DNA from 2 places in the Moritella sp. 24 genome. Region 1 is predicted to be linked to the other one. Evidence: predicted binding sites of a transcription regulator. Region 1 holds the regulator's gene; the other holds the start of a gene.
The links. The regulator MetJ, encoded in region 1, represses methionine synthesis genes. The targets are predictions, from matches to a motif close to TAGACGTCTAGACGTCTA.
Positions count from the first base shown of each region.

Region 2: a site for MetJ is predicted at 5,326-5,343, ahead of metA (homoserine O-succinyltransferase). Genes of this name have one in related genera too.

Region 1 is NZ_CP056123.1:4,492,830-4,505,328, forward strand. Features, by position in the region: gene metF (methylenetetrahydrofolate reductase) at 1-441, opposite strand, end outside; gene HWV00_RS20140 (bifunctional aspartate kinase/homoserine dehydrogenase II) at 573-2,996, opposite strand; gene metJ (met regulon transcriptional regulator MetJ) at 3,174-3,500, shown strand; gene HWV00_RS20150 (RNA-binding S4 domain-containing protein) at 3,613-4,260, opposite strand; gene HWV00_RS20155 (malic enzyme-like NAD(P)-binding protein) at 4,366-5,607, opposite strand; gene rpmE (50S ribosomal protein L31) at 6,014-6,226, opposite strand; gene priA (primosomal protein N') at 6,459-8,660, shown strand; gene argS (arginine--tRNA ligase) at 8,757-10,511, shown strand; gene HWV00_RS20175 (SPOR domain-containing protein) at 10,515-11,057, shown strand; gene hslV (ATP-dependent protease subunit HslV) at 11,202-11,726, shown strand; gene hslU (ATP-dependent protease ATPase subunit HslU) at 11,753-12,499, shown strand, end outside.
Region 2 is NZ_CP056123.1:4,328,318-4,340,816, forward strand. Features, by position in the region: gene HWV00_RS19335 (DMT family transporter) at 1-496, shown strand, start outside; gene metH (methionine synthase) at 592-4,311, opposite strand; gene metA (homoserine O-succinyltransferase) at 4,390-5,301, opposite strand; gene HWV00_RS19350 (trimeric intracellular cation channel family protein) at 5,578-6,195, shown strand; gene HWV00_RS19355 (YacL family protein) at 6,232-6,603, opposite strand; gene acnB (bifunctional aconitate hydratase 2/2-methylisocitrate dehydratase) at 6,776-9,355, opposite strand; gene HWV00_RS19365 (patatin-like phospholipase family protein) at 9,632-11,833, opposite strand; gene lpdA (dihydrolipoyl dehydrogenase) at 12,117-12,499, opposite strand, start outside.

The sequences.
Region 1 (12,499 bases):
AATATCAAAATCATTCACTTCTTTCAATAAAGCCACTAAGTCAGCAGCATACATATCAGGTTGATTCAAACCCGGTGGTAAGTCACCACGCAACGCGACAATATTGCGAATACCGTTATCCCAATAATCTGATGCAATCTGCTTCAGCTCTTGGCGGTTTGCATCGATGCAAGTAAGGTGTGGCGCAGCAATAAGGCCAGTCTCATGTTTAATCTGCTTAATAATATCATGTGTACGATCACGCGTACCAGAATTAGCACCGTAAGTCACAGAGACAAATTTAGGGTCTAACGATTTTAAACGATTAATAGACTCCCACAGAGTAGACGTCATTGCTGGTGAGTTTGGCGGGAAAAATTCAAATGAAACGTTAATATCACGTCCCAATTCAGAAACACTTTGATTCAATACTTCAATATTTTGTGCGTTGTGAAAACTCATACGTTATTCCCTTAAGATGTTTAGACGTCCATAGCTCTGTACGTCTTAATAATCACAACTTTACCTAATAAAGTCAACGCACATAATTCATCTTAAACATGAATTATGTGCATACTGACTAAATCGATAAATTAACGAGAAAATAATTTACACAATTGGAATAGATCAGACTGGATTGCCCCAGCTGTCACGTCTTTACCAGCACCTGGACCTTGAATGACTAATGGGTTATGGCGATACCAATGACTGTTTATAGAAAAGATATTATCGCAAGGTAATAGGTTTGCAAATGGGTGAGTAGGCTCTAAGAACTCCAAGCCAACTTGAGCACCGGCTTTATGACTGAATCTCGCCACATAACGCAATACCAACCCTTGTTTTTTAGCCTTGTTAAACATGCGTAATATTTTGGCGTCTAAATCTTCACAATGCTCTAAAAACTCATCCACCTTAAAACTCATTAACTCTTCAGATACCAATGACTCTAGCTTTATATCACTCAACTCCATCTCATAACCGGCTTCACGGCTCAAGATAAGCAATTTACGTTGTACATCTTTTCCTGATAAGTCTTCACGCGGATCTGGCTCAGTTAAACCTTGTTGCCACGCCTGCTCCACTAACTGCGAAAACCCAACCTCACCATCATATTGCTGGAATAACCAAGACAGGGTACCGGAGAAAATACCGCTTACGGCAGTAACCTGATCGCCACTATACTGTAGCATATCCATTGATGATTGAATCGGCAGGCCAGCACCAACCGTTGCGTTATATAACCAATGACATTCATTATCAGAAAAACTTTGCTGAACACGGTTATAAAACTCGCTCTTTGCTGCACCAGCAAATTTATTAGCAGAAATAAGGTGGAATCCATGTTGTGCGAATTCAGGGTAATAATAGCTAACGGCTTCACTCGCTGTAATATCAATAATCACAAGCTCATCAAACGGATGTAATGCTAAATTAGATAGCAGCTGTTCCCACACAAACGGTTCAGGTTGGAAGGTGTCTAGTACCCTTGTCGCATCCAGACCGTTAAAATCTAATACCCCGCCTCGCGAACCATAAACACCGCATAAACACAGTTCTACATTTTGTTGTTCAGGCACTTTATGCATTTGTTCTGCGAACAAGGATAACCAACCGGCGCCGATATTCCCTTTTCCAAATAGCACAACACCAATACGTCGAGGCTGTTTGAATAACGCGGTATGTAACTCTTTCAATAAAGGCTCTAGCACCACTTGCTGTAACACAGCACAAATGCTTAAGTGGTTCTCACCTGTTTGTACAAATGTTAGATTGTGCTCTGAGATTAATTGATAGAATTGATGTGATTGTAAGGCATTATCCGTGACACCCGATCCGACCAACGCCACCATGCAAAAACCACTCACATGCTCAATTGTCACGGCACTGGTTGTTTGTTGCTTATATTCTTGTAATGCAGCCAGTGCAAACTCAACAATTTCAGCGGTATAACCTAATCGAACCCGATTATCTGTCGGGCGACGTTTAATACAGATAGGTGATAGCTGTTGCTGTGCTAACAGTATAATTAACTGATTATATTCTTGTTGGTAATCAGACTCAGCACTAAACTCCACATCCACTAAGTGGAGATCATCAATCGAAGTGACAATTTTCGCGCCTTTACCTTTTGGTAAACGACGGTGAATCTGAGTTGACCCTTCATCAGGAGTGTAGCTGCAACGTAACTGTACATGCTGCCGACTCTCAACAACAGGTTGTAATGTACGAGCATGCAATACCGGAGAGCCTAAACGCGCTAGCTCAGCTGCTTCATCAAGTGACAGTTTGGTTTGTAGTTCAGCATCTTTTACGCGACGAGGATCAGCACTAAATACGCCTGCAACATCACTCCAAATCGTCGTTTGATGTGCATCGACTAATGCTGCCAATAATGTTGCAGAGTAATCAGAACCATTCCGACCTAACGTCACTGTACGCTGTTGTCTATCACCAGCAATAAAACCAGTCACAACAACTCGCCCGGTTAAACTCTCTAAACAATGAGTGAGCTTCTGTCGAGATAAGGTTTCATCAACAATTGGCTGTGCCGCTAATTCAGTAGTCAAAAATAAGCGGGAGTCTAAGTCATCGGCTGGCAATTCAGCTTGATTTAATAATGCCGCTAATAAACGTGCAGACCACACTTCACCATGGGCAAGAATTTGATTTTTAGCATATCGATCAAGACTTGTTTCTAATAGATGACCAATGGTATGAATATCATCTTGTAGTGCAGCGATGAGCTGTTCGCACAATTCATCACTTAACAATTCTTTAATCAGTTTTTTTTGGTACTCGCACGTCGCAATAAGGCGATCAGATGCAGCTTGATCACCATCTTCAGCCAATTGTAATAACTCCAACAATTGATTCGTGGTCTTGCCAGCGGCAGAAACAACAATAAGATCGCGAGCGTTGGTGTGCTGACTAATAATCGTCAACACGCGACGATAACAGGTAGCATCAGCTAAACTACTGCCACCAAATTTATGAATACTACGCTTCACTGCGTCCATGCGTTCTCCCAGACTTAATATAGAATTAGTGTATTACCAGTACCTCAAAACATACACCATTCGGCTACAAAAGGTCAATAGACGTCTAGAGCTCTTTACATACTGATTGCCAATAATCAAATTCAAAGGTAGACTTATTACTTATTCATTAAATAATAATTTACGCAAAGGTCAAAAATGACGAAGTGGAATGGCGAGTATATTAGCCCCTATGCCGAGCATGGGAAAAAGAGTGAGCAGGTCAAAAAGATTACTGTTTCAATTCCTTTGAAAGTATTAAAAGTACTAACAGATGAAAGAACTCGCCGTCAGATTAATAATCAACGTCATGCGACTAACAGTGAATTGTTATGTGAAGCATTTTTACATGCTTATACAGGTCAACCATTACCTGAAGATGAAGATTTAACGAAAGACAAGCCAGATAGTATCCCTGCAGAAGCGAAAGCACAGATGCTTGCACTCGGTATCAATATTGATGATTATTTAGAATCAGATGATTAATCGATAGAATACACAGTTACAAATTAAACAGGCTCCTAATCAGGAGCCTGTTTTGATCTAACGGGTACGCATTTCACCTACCCAATAGATATTTTATTTCGTTAAAGAGTCATTAAAAACTAAAAGGTGCCGCACGGCCTTTTTTCTTTTTCTCAACAGATTTCGGTTCAACTGCTTTTACTTGTTTAGCTTTAGCTTCAGATTTTTTCTTTTTCTTCTTTTCAGGCTGTTCCCAAGTATCAACAGGAATGCTTTCAACAACAGGCTTGGCAGCCGGCGCTACCGATACAGGTACAGGTACAGGTACAATAGTCTCGTGTTCTACAGCGTCAGCAACATCTTGCTCAACATCATTATGCTCTGTGAAGTCGCTTTCTGTAAGACCATTTTCTGACATGTATGTTGCAACAGAATCAGACGCTAGAGCAGCAGGATCAACAAACTCTTCTTCAGTGAAGTATTCAGCATCATCTTCATAACCTTGCTGTTCGTCTTCTTCGGCATGATCATATTCAGCAAGCTCTTCCGCTGACATTACTTGAAAAGCTTCACCATTAAAGCCGATGATATCGCCAAACATAATCTTTTTACGTTTGCGTGTTTCAACTTCACCATTCACATACACATAACCGTCTGCAATATAGTTTTTCGCTTCACTGCCTGATGTCGCTAGATTTTCAATTTTTAAAATTTTATATAATTCAATTGGTTCTTCAGCAACAACAACAGGGATAACTTCAATTTCATATTCTTCAGACATGGGAACCTTAAATGTGAGCAAATAGCGGGTCTTTATACAAGTATAAGGCTAGAAATGCAAACGCCAAGGATAAACCTTGGCGTTTGTGAAAACGATACTATTTGCTTATAGCATGTAATTTTCAGGTAGTTCGATACGTGATACGCCCGTCTCTACCGCAGCCAATGCAACAGCACGTGCAACACGTGGCAATAAACGAGGGTCCATTGGTTTTGGAATAATATACTCTTTACCAAATTCCAATGATGTTGCGCCTGATGCAATTAATACTGATTCAGGTACTTCTTCTTTCGCAATTTTACGGATTGCATGTACCGCAGCTACTTTCATCGCTTCATTAATCACACTCGCACGCGAGTCTAATGCGCCACGGAAAATAAACGGGAAACATAATACGTTATTAACTTGGTTTGGGTAATCCGAACGGCCTGTTGCCATGATCAAATCTTGGCGAGCAGCATGTGCTAATTCAGGTTTGATTTCTGGATCTGGGTTTGAACATGCAAAAATAATAGGGTTATCAGCCATTAACTTAACATCATCAGCAGATAGTACATTTGGGCCAGACACACCAACAAATACGTCTGCACCATTAATTGCATCTTGTAATGTACGTTTATCAGTATTATTCGCAAAACGCTGCTTATATTCGTTAATGTCATCGCGGCGAGTATGAATCACACCTTTACGATCTAACATGTAGATTTTTTCACGTTGTGCACCACATGAAATCAATAATTCCATACAGGCAATTGCCGCAGCACCCGCGCCCATACAAACAATAACTGCTTCAGTGATATCTTTACCTTGAACATCTAACGCATTGATCATACCCGCGGCAGTAACAATCGCAGTACCATGTTGATCATCATGGAATACAGGGATCTTACAACGAGAAATCAGTGCTTTTTCAATTTCAAAACATTCTGGCGCTTTAATATCTTCTAGATTAATACCACCGAATGTATCGGCAATATTAGCAACCGTATCAATAAATTCTTCTGATGTGCGGTGCTTAACTTCAATATCAATCGAATCAATATCAGCAAAACGTTTAAACAATAACGCTTTACCTTCCATCACAGGTTTAGACGCTAATGGGCCTAAATTACCTAAGCCTAAAATAGCGGTACCATTTGAGATAACCGCAACAAGGTTACCTTTTGCAGTATATTTGTAAGCATCATCAGGATTAGCTGCAATTTCTCGCACTGGCTCTGCAACACCTGGGCTATATGCTAAAGAAAGATCATCAGCTGTTTCTGCCGACGTAGTGAGTTGAATAGCAATTTTGCCTGGTTTAGGGTTCGCATGGTAATCCAATGCTTGCTGTCTGAGGTCTGACATACGCAATATCCTGAATAAAATGAATGCACATAACTCATCGCCTTAATTCAAGAATAACAAGACGTGAGAAACAACGTAGGGGGAAAAAAATAATAATCGAATTCAACATTAAAACATTTAACATTAATTTAACACAGCTCTCTTTTATTTTATACTGAGCTAAACTAGGTAATAATATTGTTGCCATGATTCTACATTAATTTAAGTTGTTTATTCTACCTTTGCACTGGTACGAAGTGTTTATTTTTATATGATTTGATAATTTTAGAAGAACATTTTTAATCAAATGCACTCAAAGAGGTTAAATCTACGTTTTATAAATGTTTCAAACCATTTTTCAGGTATAAAAAAAGGCACCCTAAGGTACCTTTTTGATTCACTGTAATAAATTGTATAAATACAATTATTATTTTGCAGCAAGAGCGCCAAAACGCTTGTTGAATTTGTCAACACGACCGCCAGTATCAACAGTACGTTGCTTACCAGTGTAGAATGGGTGACAGTTTGAACATACGTCTAGAGTGATGTTTTTGCCACGAGTAGAACCCATAGTGAAAACGTTACCGCATGAACATTTAGCTTCGATAGCTGTGTACTCTGGGTGGATACCTTGTTTCATAGAAACCTCAATTTTGGTTATGTCGCCATCTGAAACACTGCCAGACACCACATAAAGTTATAGAATTTTTAGGATGCGAATAATATAGGATCTTACCCCTCAATATCAATAGCTGATGCATAAATAAACTGCAATTAGAACATTAAACAGAAAATATCAAGACATTACCTAGTTAACAGCCGTAAACTGTTTGCTGAGATACAGATTTAAGCCGTAAAAGAGAGTTAAGTTCATGCCCGTTGTTGCCGTTGCCGTTCCCGTCCATTTAAACAGAACGTTTGATTATATTTATTCTGAAGATATGCACATTCAGGCTGGTATGCGGGTCTGTGTTCCTTTCATGAATAAGCAATTAATCGGCATTGCATTAGCAACCAAAAATGACAGTGAGTTTCCACTGGCGAAATTAAAACCTGTCATTAACATTCTCGATGACAAAGCAATTTTATCAGCAGAGATGCTGGCATTTTTTAGTTGGTGTGCAGATTATTACCATTACCCGATTGGTGAAGTGATCGCACAAGCTTTACCGGTATTATTACGAAAGTTAGAATCGGCAAAGTTAAACAGCTACACATTCTGGGAACTGACCGATAACGCACATGAACTGACGGCACAAGAACTCAACCGTTTAACCCCTGCCCAGCTACAAACGATCAAGCTATTGGCTGAAACAGGTTTAACGCAATCACATTTAAAATTAGCCAATATAAAATCGAGTACCATTAAAGCGCTGCAAGAAAAAGGGTTCATTAACCAACAGTATATTGAGATTCAAGACAACGATGACCAACATTGGCGCCAAAATCTCGTGGTCAGTGATAATCGTCCCTCTCTAAATACCGAACAGGCAATCAATATTGCAGCCATTGATATTCATCGCTTTGCGACCTATTTGCTTGATGGAGTTACAGGAAGTGGTAAAACCGAAGTATATCTTAACGTCATTGAAAAGGTGTTAAAGACAGGTAAGCAAGCATTAGTGATCGTGCCTGAGATTGGTTTGACGCCACAAACCATTTCACGCTTCAAACGTCGTTTCAACGTCCCTATTGTCGCCCTACACTCTGGTTTAAATGATGCTGAGCGGCGTGAAGCCTGGCTTGAAGCACAAGCCGGTGTCGCTGGTATCGTTATTGGTACACGTTCTGCAATATTTACCCCAATGCATGATTTAGGCGTAATAATTATTGATGAAGAACACGATGGATCATTAAAACAGCAAGAGACATTCCGCTACCACGCAAGAGACTTAGCCATTGTCAGGGCACATAGAAATAATATCGCCGTAGTATTAGGCTCAGCCACACCAGCGTTGGAAACATTGCATAACGCAATGACGGGTAAATATCGTCACCTACAGCTGACTCAGCGTGCAGGCAATGCCAAAATGCCCCTCCATCATCTTATCGATATTAAAAACCAATCATTAGACAGTGGGCTATCAGCCGAGTTTATGGCGCTGATGGAGACCCACTTAGCTGCTGGCAATCAAGTCCTACTATTTTTAAACCGTCGTGGTTATGCGCCGGCTGTTATGTGCCATACCTGTGGCTCAATGGCAGAATGTCAGCGCTGTAATACATATTATACCTATCATCAATCACGCAATACTTTACACTGTCACCATTGCGATGAACAATTTCCGAAACCACGTCGTTGTCCGAGCTGTAATTCCAACGAGATAATGACCGCAGGTTTTGGTACAGAGCAGTTAGAAGCTATGCTATCGACGCATTTCCCTCAATACCCGATCATTCGTATTGACCGAGATAGCACGAGTCGCAAAGGCAGTTTAGAAAAGTCGTTAGAAGCCGTACGTAAACGAGAGTTCCGTATCTTAATTGGTACGCAAATGCTCGCAAAAGGTCATCACTTTCCAGATGTCACCTTAGTTGGGCTCATTGATGTTGATAGCGCGCTATTTAGCAGTGACTTTCGAGCACCTGAAAAATTGGCACAATTATTTGTACAAGTATCAGGTCGTGCAGGCCGCGCAGCAAAACAAGGTGAAGTTGCAATTCAAACTCACCACCCTGAACATGAACTGATTCAAGACTTAGTTAACAATGGTTACAGCCACTTTGCTCAAACAGCATTACATGCTCGCTCAATGGCAAATCTACCGCCTTACAGTTTCCAAGCATTGTTCCGCGCAGAAGCACATCAATTCAGTGACGCCAACGCTTTTTTAGTTGAAATCAAACAGCTCGTTCAAGAACATAATCACAATCCGCAATTACTCTGTTTAGGACCGATGCCAGCCCCGATGGAAAAACGGGCAGGAAAGTATCGCTTGCAACTTTTACTGCAAAGTCCGCAACGTCAACATATTACTCATTTATTACGCCAAATAATGCCCAAAATTGAAGCATTAAAGTCTGCACGCAAAGCCCGTTGGTCGTTAGACGTGGATCCAACTGAAATGTTGTAAGGATATCGGCATTTATCCGTTGATTAGCTAGTCAAACGCCCCTAATCACGCTAAAATGTTGGATCTATTTTTCATCATTGCTAGCGAAGAGAATCCATGAAAGAGCATATTATACAGCTGCTAGAGCAGACAGTTACGATCTTAAAAGAACAACAAATTATTCCTGCAGATGCACAACCACGCATCGCTGTAGATCGAACCCGCGATAAAGCTCATGGTGACTTAGCAACAAACTTAGCGATGATGATGGCAAAACCAGCGAAGAAAAATCCGCGTGAGTTAGCTCAATTAATCATTGATAACCTGCCTGAATCAGACTTAGTAAGTCGCACTGAAATCGCAGGTCCAGGTTTTATCAACATTTTCTTAAACCAAAACTGGTTAGCACAACAGATTGATATTGCACTTGAAGACGAAAACCTTTCAGTACAAAAATCAACAACACCAGACAATGTTGTCGTTGATTTATCATCACCAAATCTAGCAAAAGAAATGCACGTAGGTCACTTACGTTCATCAATCATTGGCGATTCAGTTGCACGTACGCTTGAGCTACTTGGTCATAACGTGATTCGTCAAAACCACGTTGGTGATTGGGGTACACAGTTCGGTATGCTACTCGCATACATGGAAGAAAAACGCGCTGAAAATGCAGAAATCAGCATGCAGCTTTCTGATCTAGAAGTATTCTACCGCGCAGCAAAAGGTCGTTTCGACGAATCTGAAGACTTTGCAACTCGCGCTCGTGAAATGGTAGTAATGCTGCAATCAGGTGATGAAGACTGTAATAAACTATGGCAAGAGTTTAATGACGTGTCACTTGCACACTGTCATGACATCTACAAACGCCTAAACGTAAAATTAACACGTGAAGACGTGCGTGGCGAAAGCTTCTACAACAGCGACCTACACAACGTCGTTAACGAACTTGAAGCACAAGGTTTACTAACAGAATCAAACGGCGCTAAATGCGTATTCTTAGATGAGTTTAAGAATAAAGACGGTGACCCACTACCAGTTATCATCCAGAAAAACGGTGGCGGTTTCCTTTACGCAACAACAGATCTTGCAGCAATGCGTTTCCGTCAACAGCAATTAAATGCTAACCGCATCATGTACTTTGTTGATCAACGCCAAGCACTGCATTTCCAACAAGTATTCTCAGTGGTACAAAAAGCTGGTTTCGTTAAACCAGAGACATCACTGGAACACCTTGGTTTTGGTACAATGAACGGTGAAGATGGCCGTCCATTCAAAACGCGTTCAGGTGGTACTGTTAAACTGGTTGATCTATTAACTGAAGCTGAAGAACGTGCTTACACGCTTGTTAAAGCGAAAAACCCAAGCCTTTCTGAAGAAGAACTAAAACACATTGCACGTGTTGTTGGTATCTCATCAGTTAAATATGCAGATTTGTCTAAAAACCGTAGCAGTGACTACATCTTCAACTTCGATTCAATGTTAAGTTTTGAAGGTAATACAGCACCTTACCTACTTTACGCTTGCACACGTGTTGGTAGTATCTTCAATAAAGTTGATGCAGAAACAGTTGCAAAACTAGCAACTGCAAAAGTACAACTAAACGAAGAAAAAGAACAAGAACTTGCAGGTAAACTGATTCAGTTTAACGAAATTGTTCATCAAGTAGCAAAACGTGCAACACCAAACACGCTATGTACTTACCTATTTGAACTGGCTGGCGTATTCTCAAGCTTCTACGAAGCCTGCCCAATTTTAAGCACTGAAGACGAAAACGTTAAACTAAGTCGCTTAAAACTAGCACAGTTAACTGCTAAAACACTTAAACAAGGCCTAGATTTACTGGGTATTGAAACTTTGGAACGCATGTAAATTATGGCTCGTAAGGATTACGCGGGGCACGCCCCAAAGCCTAGAAAGAAGCGTGGTGCTAAAAAAGCACCACCAACTAAAAAGAAACGTCCGGTGTTGGCTATCTTGCTATTTTTATTGCTTGCGATTGGCCTTGGCTATTTTTTAGCTCAGGTGAGTGGCACAGCAGAAAAATCAGCACCGGAACCCGTTAAAAAAACACAACCTAAAAAGCTAACGGTAAAACCATTACCCGAAAAGCCAAAGGAAGTGTGGCAATATCCACAAGACTTGCAAGAAAAAGAAGTCATTGTCGAAATACCGCCCCAACAAGACACGGGAATTCGTTACCAAATGCAATGTGGTTCATTCCGTCAGCAGTCACAAGCTGAAGCGATGAAAGCAACGATAGCCTTTCAAGGTTATACCGCGAGTGTTCGTCACACCGGCAGTTGGTATCGTGTTGTTTTAGGCCCTTACGAACGTAAACGTACCGCAGAAAAAGAACGCCACCAAATTAAGCGCGCAGGAGTCACAACTTGCGAAATTTGGCAGTGGAAGCCTTGAAAAACTAAATAGGTATACCCACCTTAGTTTGTATATCGTAATGAAATCGCTTCATATCATATGAGGCGTTTTTTTTACCTATCACAATGAAGCGTGGCTAATCCCAACTCAGCTGCGCTCAAATTAATTAGAGTGGAGTTTATCGTGACTACTATTGTATCTGTACGCCGTGAAGGCAAAGTCGTAATGGCCGGAGACGGACAAGTTTCTCTTGGCAACACGGTAATGAAAGGCAACGCAAGAAAAGTACGCCGTTTGTACAATGGCCAAGTTATCGCAGGTTTTGCCGGCGGTACAGCTGACGCATTTACCCTCATCGAACGTTTTGAAGCAAAATTACAAGCTCACCAAGGTCACCTAGAGCGTGCCGCTGTAGAGCTTGCTAAAGATTGGCGCACCGACAAAATGTTGCGAAATCTAGAAGCACTACTGGCTGTAGCGGATAAGAATAGCTCATTCATCATTACCGGTAATGGCGATGTTGTTCAACCAGAAAATGATCTTATTGCGATCGGTTCAGGTGGCAACTTCGCACAAGCATCAGCAATGGCATTATTAGAAAATACTGAATTAGACGCTGAAGAGATCGCTAAAAAATCCCTGACTATTGCAGGTAATATCTGTGTATTCACCAACGGTTTCCAAACAGTTGAAACTATCGATTACTAAATTTACCGAATTAAAGGAAGCTTATTATGTCGTCAATGACTCCAAGAGAAATCGTTTCTGAATTAGACCGCCACATTATCGGTCAACAAAATGCAAAACGCGCAGTAGCAATCGCACTGCGTAACCGCTGGCGCCGCATGCAGTTAGACCAAGAACTTCGTCAAGAAGTATCACCAAAAAATATTTTGATGATCGGTCCAACTGGTGTTGGTAAAACAGAAATCGCACGTCGTTTAGCTAAATTAGCCAACGCACCATTTATTAAAGTTGAAGCAACTAAATTTACTGAAATTGGTTATGTGGGTAAAGAAGTTGACCAAATAATCAAAGACTTAACAGATGTAGCGGTAAAATTAACCCGTGAACAAGAAATGAAGAAGTACCATGTTCGTGCAGAAGAAAATGCTGAAGATCGTGTACTTGATGCATTGCTACCAAACCCACGTAATAACTGGGGCGAAGAAGAAAAAGCCAGCAATGATAATACGCGTCAAATCTTCCGTAAAAAACTACGTGAAGGTAAATTAGACGACAAAGAAATTGATATTGAACTTGCAGCGCCTCAAATGGGTGTTGAGATCATGGCGCCTCCGGGCATGGAAGAAATGACCAATCAGCTACAAGGCATGTTCCAAAACCTATCTGGTGGTTCAACAGCTAAATCACGTAAAATGAAAGTGAAAGAAGCCCTAAAACAGCTTGTTGAAGACGAAGCAGCAAAACTGGTAAACCCAGAAGAATTAAAAGAAAAAGCAATTTTCGCAGTAGAAAAT
Region 2 (12,499 bases), 160 kb from region 1:
ACTTGAAACCAACTGGTCACAAGATACTTTATACGGTCTATTGTTCGCTCTACTTGGCACTTGGTGCTTCTCAATTGGTAACATGCTGAGCATACGTAATACCAAAAATAATGTGCAGCCATTTACAGCCACCAGCTATGCTATGGTTTATGGTTGTATCGCTTTGTTATTGATTATCTTAGTCCGCGGTATTTCGTTCGAATTAACCATGACAACGCAATATATTGGCAGTTTATTGTATTTAGCCATCCCAGCATCTGTACTTGGTTTTACTTTTTATCTTATCTTGGTAGACCGTTTAGGCGCCAGTAATGCCGCTTATATTTTAGTTATTACCCCGGTTGTCGCTTTGAGTGTTTCAGCTGTATTTGAAGATTATCATTGGACGCTGTATTCAACGCTGGGACTGGTATTGGTGATATTAGGTAATGTATTAACCCAACGTAAAAATCCCTTGCTTGTACGCACTAAAATGCAGTCATTACAGCCGCATTAATAATTAAAGGTAAATGTTATTATTAATAGTGAGTTATAAAAATGCCCGTATAGTTAATTAACTATACGGGCATTTTTTATACTCAATACATCACGTTAATCAGGCGCATAACCTAAGTTAGGCCCTAGCCAACGTTCGGCTTCTTCAAGCGTCATGTTTTTACGTTCAGCATAATCTTTCACTTGGTCTTCTTGAATAGACGCAACCGCAAAATAACGAGACTCAGGATGGGAGAATATCCAACCTGATACCGCGGCACCAGGCCACATTGCATAAGATGACGTTAGTTTCATACCAATACTTTCTGGGTCTAATAATTCCCAAATAGTGCCTTTCTCGGTATGTTCAGGACAAGCAGCATAACCCGGAGCCGGACGAATACCTTGGTATTTTTCACGGATCAGATCATCGTTATTCCATTCTTCTGTCGGTGTAAAACCCCACTCTTCTTTACGCACTAATTCATGCAGACGCTCAGCCATTGCTTCCGCTAAACGGTCACATACAGATTGCACAAGAATAGCGTTGTAATCGTCCTCAATACCTTTGAAATAATTCGCGACATCATCTTCACCGATACCACCAGTTACTGCAAATGCACCAACGTAATCGAATTTACCTGACTCTTTAGGCGCCACGAAATCAGCTAAACAATTATTATATTGTCCTGGCTTTTTCTTGGTTTGCTGACGTAAATGTTCAAGCTTAGTGAGTACCTGTGTGCGCGTTTCATCGGTATACACTTCGATAGTATCGTCATTCACTGTATTAGCAGGGAATAAACCGATAACACCATTTGCTGATATTTGATAATCATCAGGTACACCGTCAAGTCCAGCGCCGCCCTCTTCTAAACGGTCAAGCATGTCATTAGCATCATTGAATAAACGCGTTGCTTCCACGCCAACAACATCATCGGTCAGAATACGAGGGTATTTACCCGCTAATGTCCATGTCATGAAGAAAGGCGTCCAATCGATATACTTACGCAGTTCTTTAATCGAATAACTAATGTATTTCTGCACACCGAGTGTCTTTGGTACTGGCGGAGTGTAATTAACCCAGTCAATTGGCGCTTTATTTGCGCGGGCTTGCTCTAAGGTTACTGGCGCACTACGCGGACGCTTACGCGCATGTTGTTCACGCGCGGTTTCGTATTCTTTCGCCATTCTAGCCGTCAATTCAGGCTTCTTGGTTTCAGATAATAACGCTGATACCACACCAACCGCACGAGATGCATTCGATACATAGATGACAGGTTCGTCATAGTTTTGCTCAATCTTAACCGCAGTATGGGCTTTTGATGTTGTTGCACCGCCAATCAGGATTGGTAATTTAAAACCTTTACGTTGGCATTCTTTTGCTACGTGAACCATTTCATCCAATGAGGGGGTGATCAGTCCTGATAAACCAATAATGTCACAGTTTTCTGCAACGGCGGTTTTCAGAATATCGTCACAAGATACCATTACGCCCATATCAACGATTTCATAGTTATTACACTGTAAAACTACGCCAACGATATTTTTGCCAATATCATGTACGTCACCTTTTACGGTCGCTAATAATACTTTACCGTTTGAAGAGCCTTTCTGTTTTGACGCTTCAATATAAGGATTTAAATAAGCCACTGCGCGTTTCATTACGCGGGCAGATTTAACCACTTGCGGTAAGAACATTTTACCTGCACCAAATAAATCACCAACCGCATTCATACCATCCATTAACGGACCTTCGATTACTTCAATCGGTAGTGTTGCTTGTTGACGTGCTTCTTCAGTATCTTCATCAATAAATTCAGTGATACCTTTAATTAATGCGTGCTCTAAACGTTTATTAACATCAAAACCACGCCATTCCTGTGTTTCAGCTTCCACTTCAACACCGGAGTCACGGTACTTATCGGCAATATCAAGTAACGCTTCAGTGGCATTATCATTACGATTAAGGATCACATCTTCAACCGCATCGAGCAGTTCTTTTGGCAGATCATCATAAATAGCCAGCTGCCCTGCATTTACAATACCCATATCCATGCCTTCACGGATACAGTAATACAAGAACACAGCATGGATAGCTTCACGTAGCGGATTGTTACCACGGAATGAGAAGGACACGTTAGACACACCACCCGAGATCATCGCATGCGGCAGTTCGCGTTTAATGTCTTTTACCGCTTCGATGAAATCAACCGCATAATTATTATGCTCATCAATACCCGTTGCTACAGCAAAGATATTTGGATCAAAGATAATGTCTTCTGGTGGGTAATTTAACTCACGAACCAAAATGTCATAAGAACGCTTACAAATCTCAAATTTACGTTCTTGAGTATCCGCCTGACCATCTTCATCAAACGCCATCACAATCATCGCAGCGCCATAACGGCGGATTAATGTTGCTTGGCGGCGGAAGTTATCTTCACCCTCTTTCAATGAAATAGAGTTAACAATCGCTTTACCCTGAACGCATTTCAGACCCGCTTCAAGGATTTCCCATTTCGATGAATCCACCATGATTGGCACTTTCGAAATTTCTGGTTCTGAAGCAACTAGGTTTAAGAAGCGTTGCATACAATGCAGCGAATCAAGCATACCTTCATCCATATTAATATCGATGATCTGTGCGCCAGCTTCGACTTGCTGCTGGGCAACATGTAATGCTTCGTCGTAATTCTCTTCTTTAATCAGACGTTTGAAACGTGCTGAACCAGTTACATTGGTACGTTCACCGACGTTAATAAACAGGCTGTCTTTAGTAATCGTTAATGGCTCTAAACCACTAAGACGACAAGCAACTTCGATTTCAGGTAATTGACGGGGCTTAACACCTTCAACGGCATCGGCCATCGCTTGGATGTGCTCAGGCGTGGTACCACAACAACCACCGACCATATTTAAGAAACCAGCTTCCGCCCATTCTTTAATATGCATAGCCATGTCTTCAGGGCTTAAGTCATACTCACCAAACGCATTTGGTAAACCGGCATTGGGATGCGCGGTAACATAGCTTTCAGAGATACGTGATAGTTCATCGACATATTGGCGTAATTCATCCGGCCCTAATGCACAGTTAAGACCAAAAGTGATCGGTTCTGCATGGCGTAATGAATTATAAAAAGCTTCTGTTGTTTGCCCTGTTAATGTACGACCCGAGGCATCAGTGATTGTACCTGAGATCATGATAGGTAATTCATAACCCAGTTCTTCGTATACAGTCTTAACCGCAAATACAGCTGCTTTCGCATTCAAGGTATCAAAGATAGTTTCGATCAGAATAATATCTGAGCCACCTTCGATTAAGGCCTTGGTTGATTCAATATAGGCTTCAACCATGAGATCAAATGAGGTATTACGAAAAGCGGGATCATTTACATCAGGAGAAATTGAACACGTACGGTTTGTCGGTCCTAATACACCAGCAACAAATCGGGGACGGTCTGGATTTTCTGCGGTTTTTTCATCAGCAACTTGACGGGCGATACGTGCAGCTTCGCGGTTAATCTCTGCCGATAATGATTCCATATCATAATCAGCCATCGCGATAGTTGTCGCATTGAAGGTATTGGTTTCAAGAATATCTGCGCCAGCATCGAGGTACTCTTTATGAATATCAGCAATTAGCTGTGGCTTACTTAATACCAATAAATCATTGTTACCTTTGACGTCGCAATGCCAGTCAGCAAAGCGTTCACCACGGTAATCAGCTTCTTCTAATTTATAGTCTTGGATCATCGTACCCATGCCGCCATCGATAAGCATGATACGCTGTTTTAATTGCTGTTCTAGTTGCTGTTTATTTTTTATAGTAGCCACAAGATCCCTCGTTTAATGTACTGCAGACCCAATCCTGAGTCTTATTATTTGATACTAATCTAGACGTATCAGTAACGTCTATAGATCGTTTAAGTCATATGGCGTTTCTTGATAAACGTAATAGTTTAACCAGTTGCTATAGAGCAGATTACCATGACTACGCCAAGTAACACGAGGTGCATTTTCGGCATCGTTGTTTTTATAATAATTAACGGGTACATCTGCTTCTACACCATCAGCAAGATCACGCATATATTCTTGGTGTAAAGTGCCAGCACTGTATTCAGGATGTCCTGTTACAAATACCTGACGGAAATCTTTTGATGCCGCTAAATACACACCTGTTTCATCATTGGCAGCTAAAATATTTAAATCTGTGTCTTTAAACATATCAGCGGAAAAATTAGCGTAGCGTGACATCGGCACTGAAAATTCATCATCAAAGCCACGCACTAACGGATTATGGCGATGGAATGTTTGCTGTGGATAGACACCAGAAAATTTCTTATCGTGGATTTTTTTATCAATACCATGCAGAACTTTCAATGCAGCTTGCGCAGCCCAGCATAGGAATAAGGTCGAAACGACATGAGTTTTAGACCAGTTGATGATTTCTTCAATTTGTGGCCAATACACCACTTCATCATGATCAACTAAGCCCAACGGTGCACCCGTTATAATTAAGCCATCATAATTGTTATGACGAATGCGTTCAAAATCATGATAGAACTCATCAATGTGTTCTTGAGGGGTATTTTTAGAGGCTCGGTAATCAATACGTAATAGCTCTACATTCACTTGCAGTGGCGTATTCGATAATAACCGTAAAATCTGATTTTCAGTCTCAATTTTCTTCGGCATAAGGTTAAGAATAACGACCTGAAGCGGTCTGATTTCTTGCTTGGTTGCACGTGAGTCTAACATCACAAAAATATTTTCATTACCTAATATTTCTGCAGCCGGTAACCCGTCTTTAATTCTAATCGGCATTATTCCCATCCTTAAGTAATACATTAGCCATCCAGAAGTCTACCCTATTTATATATCCTTTGTAAGTGTTACAACGGATTTAATCCCTTATAACAAGGTGCACATTCCGAGTATAAATAAAATCCTGACCTCAAATTCAGTTTTAGTTGTTCACCCCTTCCTATTCAGTTGACCATAATAATGTTTATGATAGGATCGCCTGCTTGCAAGGATCGCGACCTATTTTCAATGGATTGATACCCAGTTACCAACTCTTAATTTAAAGGTTTGCAAACAATGCTCACTTACATCTATTTAATTGCCATTACTGCCGAAGCTATGTCTGGCGCATTAATGGCTGGCCGTCGTAATATGGATATCTTCGGTGTGGCGGTTATCGCATTTGTTACCGCACTTGGTGGTGGTACTGTACGTGATCTATTATTGGGGAATTTTCCGATATCTTGGACACAGCATCCACACTATGTCTACATTACAATATGTGCAGGTTTGTTTACTATTTTAATTGCTAAACACATGAATCATTTACGCCGTTTGTTCTTGGTATTGGATGCGCTTGGTCTGATTGCATTTACGATTATTGGCTGTAACGTGGCAATGAAACTGGGGTACCACCCAACCGTGATAATTATGGCTGGGATGATCACGGGTATTTGTGGCGGTGTATTACGTGACCTACTTTGCAACCGAACACCAGTGGTATTCAGTAAAGAAATCTACGCGGGTATCTCGTTATTAGTTGCGGTACTTTACTTGAGCTTAGAAACGCTAGGTATTGACCACAATATCAATCTTATTGTGGCCTTCTGTGTCGGTGTTACATTGCGTTTATGCGCTATTTATTGGAAATGGTCTTTACCTACCTTTAGCTACACATCGGAAGAATGGGACTAAACAGAACTATCCGGAACTATCGCGAAATAAATAGCACTAGCGCTGACTAAAAAAGCGTAACCAGGCTTGGAGTAAGACTTCAAAATCTTCCAAGCCGCAAACTGCTACTGTTTCCGCATCATAAAAATGCATGTCATCTTCTAACTCTTCCCCAAAATCAATGAGCTCTGAGTTCGCACAAACACACGCATCTTCCTGCGTTAGAGTTAATGTCATTTCATCACCAATTAAACGATATTCTTGTTTTTGGCGCGATTTTAATAAGTCGAGCTCAGCTTGGATCAGTGCAATAGTCGCTTTATCCGTGCCCAAAGTGCCTTGAAACCAATTACCTAACGCCATCTGTTCCATTGATATGATTACTCGGTAGGTATCTGTAAGGGTATCTTTTCGAAATTCAAAATCCACGGTTATGCCTGCTTATTAGTTATAGATAATAGTTTAATAGAGTTATCGAGGGGATTGTAGCAAACAATGACGGAAACAAAAACGGCTCCCGATTAACGCGGGAGCCGTTTCATTATTTTTCTATTTCGAACTAACTAATTAACAATAAAGTCGTAACGATATTAGTTGTTAATTAAACTGCTTCTTGAGCAATAACTTCGTTCGCTTTTTCTATGTAAGATGCGATTTTGTCGAAGTTTAAGTAACGGTATGTATCCGCCGCTGTTGCATCAATCTCAGAAGCCAGTTCCATGTACTCAGCAACGGTTGGGATCTTACCTTTAATTGCCGCAACTGCAGCAACTTCAGCAGAACTCAGGTAAACCATTGCACCAGTACCAAGACGGTTCGGGAAGTTACGTGTTGAAGTAGAAACAACTGTCGTATTATCACCTACACGGGCTTGGTTACCCATACATAGTGAACAACCTGGCATTTCAGTACGAGCGCCAGCTTTGCCGAAGATTGAGTAATAACCTTCGTCACTTAGTTGTGCAGCGTCCATACGCGTTGGTGGTGTTACCCACATACGTGTTGGTAGTGAACCGTTGAACTTCTCAAGTAACTTACCAGCAGCACGGAAGTGACCGATGTTAGTCATACATGAACCAACAAATACTTCGTCAATTGCAACACCAGCAACATCAGATAACAGTTTCACATCATCTGGATCATTTGGACAAGCTAGGATAGGTTCTTTCACGTCAGCTAGATCGATCTCGATGATCTCTGCGTATTCTGCATCTGCGTCAGCTTCAAGTAGTTGTGGATCAGCAATCCAAGCTTTCATTTCAGCTACACGGCGAGCAATCGTTTTAGGATCGCCATAACCTTCAGCAATCATCCAGTTTAACATCACTATGTTAGACTCTAGATATTCAATGATTGGTGCTTCGCTAAGTTTGATTGAACAACCTGCAGCAGAACGCTCTGCAGATGCATCTGATAATTCAAATGCTTGCTCAACTTTAAGCTCAGGTAAACCTTCAATTTCTAGTACACGACCAGAGAATGCATTGATTTTACCTTCTTTCTCAACAGTCAGTAGACCTTTCTGGATCGCATAGTAAGGGATAGCATTAACAAGGTCACGTAATGTGATACCCGGCTGTAGTTCACCTTTAAAGCGTACCAAGATAGACTCTGGCATATCAAGTGGCATAACACCTGTTGCTGCTGCAAATGCAACTAGGCCAGAACCCGCAGGGAATGAAATACCTAATGGGAAACGTGTATGTGAATCACCACCAGTACCAACTGTATCTGGTAATAACATACGGTTTAACCATGAGTGAATTACACCATCACCCGGACGTAGAGAAACACCCGCACGGTTACGAATAAAGTCAGGTAACGTATGGTGAGTTTGTACATCAACTGGTTTTGGATAAGCCGCTGTATGACAGAAAGACTGCATAACTAAGTCAGCTGAGAAACCAAGACACGCTAGATCTTTAAGCTCATCACGTGTCATTGGACCCGTTGTATCTTGAGAACCAACCGTTGTCATTTTTGGCTCGCAATATTGGTTAGGACGAACGCCCGTTACACCACATGCTTTACCAACCATCTTCTGTGCTAAAGAGTAACCTTTGCTCGAAGCCGCTACATCTTCAGGTAGACGGAATACAGTTGAATCTTCTAGACCTAACGCAGTACGTGCACGCGTCGTTAAACCACGACCGATAATCAGTGGAATACGACCACCAGCACGCACTTCATCCAGAATTACATCTGTTTTAATTTTAAATTCTGTAATTGCAGCGCCAGTTTCGTTAGCTTTAACCACACCTTGGTAAGGGTAGATATCAATAACGTCACCCGTGCTTAGGTCACTTACATCAAATTCTAACGGTAGTGCACCTGAATCTTCCATTGTATTGAAGAAGATTGGCGCGATTTTAGAACCGATACAAATACCACCGCCACGTTTGTTAGGTACGAACGGGATATCATCACCCATACACCATAACACAGAGTTAGTCGCTGATTTACGAGATGAACCCGTACCAACAACATCACCAACGTAAGCAACTTGATGACCTTTTTCTTTGAGTTCTTCAATAGCTTGTAATGGCGTAGCAGAAACACCTTCACGCTCATTTTTAAGCATTGCAAGTGCATGCAGTGGAATATCTGGACGAGACCATGCATCAGGTGCAGGCGATAAATCATCAGTATTCGTTTCGCCAGGTACTTTAAATACAGTTACTGTAATTTTTTCAGCAACTTCAGGTTTGCTTAAGAACCATTCCGCATCAGCCCAAGATTGCATAACTTGCTGTGCGAATTTGTTACCTTCTTTTGCTTTTTCTTCAACAGTATAGAAAGCATCAAACATTAATAATGTGTGTGATAAAGCTTTTGCAGCGATTGGTGCAAGTGCGTCAACATCAAGTAGTTCAACCAATGTTTCGATGTTGTAACCACCTTGCATTGTGCCTAATAATTCAGTAGCACGTTCTGCAGATAAGATCGGTGATGTCGCTTCGCCTTTAGCTACCGCAGTTAAAAAACCTGCTTTAACATAAGCAGCTTCGTCCACACCTGGTGGTACGCGATTAGTTAAAAGATCTAAAATAAATTCTTCTTCGCCAGCAATTGGTGCTTTTACCAATTCAACTAGACCAGCAACTTGTTCAGCATCAAGAGGTTTAGGCACAACCCCATCAGCGGCACGTTCTTCGACATGTTTACGATAAGCTTCTAACACGACTCATTCCTCTTAGTTTATGCCACCTTTGGTGGACATCCTTGTTATATTTAACCCTAATCTATTAATTTGTTATGTAAATTCAATAATAATTTATGTGAATTCAGCACTAAAACATTAAGGCCCCTTGCAGAGTGTTCACAAATATAACATTTTTAACTTAAAATTAAAATTAAAGCAGCAAGTGCAGCAGGCTTTTTACATAAATACTCAACATTCATCAAACTTATGGTGTAAAAAGCATACCTAATTTACGTGAATAGTTATAGCTTACATCTAGAAATTATTACCAATGAAGAGGTAGGCTGAAGCATGCCCACCTTCAGCATAACCATAAGACAACATCACTGGACCAATGCCGGTATCTAAAGCGATAAACACACTACCCGCAGTAATAGTCGAATTAAAACTAATATCATCAGTATCGTTCCACACATTACCTTGCTCGACTGAAGCACCTAGATAAAGTGGTAATGAGAAAGCGCCAAAATTATTATCCAATAAACGATGACGATAGATTAATGCCAGCAGTCCTTTGTGATTACCGGTTAGTTCATTAATGCCGTAACCAGATAGATTTTGAAAACCACCTAATCCGACTTCAAAGGTAGGTGAAATAGCCGGACCATCATAACTCGCTATCGATGCCTTAAACTCAAACGTAGAACGATTGAATGACATCGCATTACGCCAATCCAAGCTGAAAAAGACATTATTTTCACTGCTATTTAAATAATCACCAGTATCTATATAAACATCTGAATCAAGCTTAAATCCCTTTGTTGGAAAGGAGATGTTATCAAATGAATCTAAACGTGTTTTTAAATACCAACCCTGACTATCAAATTTATTATTAATATTGGTACCGATAATTTCAGCCGTTCCAGATTGATAGTAGCTGCCGATAGCAATCTCAGCCCAGTCAAAAGGAATAACCCCTAACTCAGCGTAAACGCCCACTTGCTCTGTTCTCACAGGGAAGTATTCAAACACATCACCAATCGGGTTTAAATCTGGGTTATCAACAGTGCCGACATAAAGTTTACTTTCATAATTCTCTAGGCGTACACCAGTTTTAAAGAAAAAGTGTTGGTTATAATCAATCGGTGTATATAACTCAGTACTGATATTTGAATCCGAACCATACACAAGTTCAGTACGCCACTCCCCGCCCAATCGATTCAAATCACTTAAGATATATTGCAAACCGATTTGCTGACTGTCATCACTGGTGGTTGATTGTTGAATGTTGAACTTAAAATCCACATAACCTGGACCCCAACTTTTCTCTACCACATTAACGTGTAAGTCCTGCATGCCATTTTTATCAGTAATACTGTAATCTATTTTTTGAAATAAATTTAATGCATAAAGATCGTCAATTTTTTGCTCTAACTCTGCAACCGAGATCTTATCGCCTTTTTTTATACTTAATTTGTTTTCGATAACTCGCGGGCTTAATCGTGTATCGGTATTAATTTTAATACTATTGATATCAATGGTATCTATTTCTGCCAGCTGCTGCTTTTTGATTACCTTTTGCTGCTGGTACAAGGCATAGTCCGCATCAGATACTGATAATACCGTTAACTTGGCACTGGCATTTTCAGCCGATTTTTCACCACGTTTAACAGCATCAGGCATTAATGCAAAATCAGCTGTTCCGATGCCATCAATCTCAGGACTAAGTAGCACGTCCCGTTCTGATAGTTTCAAAATTTGTTGATTGGCACTGGCACGAGTCATTGAACTAGACAGTTGATCAAAGATAAGGAAAGCACTGGTGATTTCTTCCTGACTATAAAGCTGTGAGCCGATATCTACAGCGATAATAATATCCGCCCCCATATCTTGTAAGATAGATACCGGTAAATTATTAACCATACCACCATCAACAAGGTGCTGATCTTCTATAAATACAGGTGTTAACGCACCAGGAATAGACATACTCGCTTGCATCACTTTCGATAAATCACCACGCTCTAATACAACTTCTTGCATGGTTTCAACATTCGTCGCTATCGCACGGTAAGGAATAGGTAACAAATCAAAGTGGCGAACATAAGGCAAACTATTGGTTGATAGACGTAATAATTTTGCCATGCCTTGGCCTTGGACAAAGCCAGATGGGTATTCAATACTTGTCCCATCAAAGCCTATATTAGTCTGTATCTGAAACGAGTCCTGACGCTGCTTCTCTCTCACTGAAAGACTCTCGCGCGGTACGTCATCATTGTACCCTTGGCTCCAATCATACTCCGCTAGTATGGTTTCGATTTGCTCCGTTGAACGTCCCATGGCATACATACCACCAATAAACGAGCCCATACTGGTACCCGATATATAATCAACGGGGATATTATTTTTTTCTAAATACTTAATGACACCTAAATGCGCAGCACCTTTTGCACCACCACCACTTAAGGCAAGACCAATTTTAGGCCGCTGCGGTTCACTGCTGTCAGTATCTGCTGTCATATCTGCGGCGAGCGCAGTGTTTAACTGGAGGCTAATAAAAGAGAGGAGTAGCAAATTCATCATTTTAAATGAAGAACGAAAAGTCCGTTTAATCTGTAACATATTTTGACTGTGTTCCTAAGAAGTAATTCACCCCCATCCAATGGGAGCAACTGTATATATCTTTCTATATTAGCAACTTCTACTTTAAAACACCTTATTTCAGGCATAAAAAAAGCGACCCTAAGGTCGCTTTCTACTCTTAACAATTAATTCGTTAACGTGTAACGATTAAATCGCTAAATTATTTTTTCTTCACAGCTTTTGCATTAGGAAGATCTGTAATAGAACCTTCATAAATTTCTGCAGCCATACCAACTGATTCGTGTAACGTTGGGTGAGCATGAATTGTTAATGCGATATCTTCTGCATCACAACCCATTTCAATTGCTAGACAAACTTCACCTAGTAATTCACCAGCGTTAGTACCAACCATAGCACCACCGATGATACGGTTAGTGTCTTTGTTGAATAATAACTTAGTCATACCGTTAGATGCGTCAGAAGCGATCGCACGACCTGATGCAGCCCAAGGGAATACAGCAGCTTCGTAGTTTACGCCTTGCTCTTTCGCTTCTTTCTCAGTTAGACCTGCCCACGCCATTTCTGGCTCAGTGTAAGCAATTG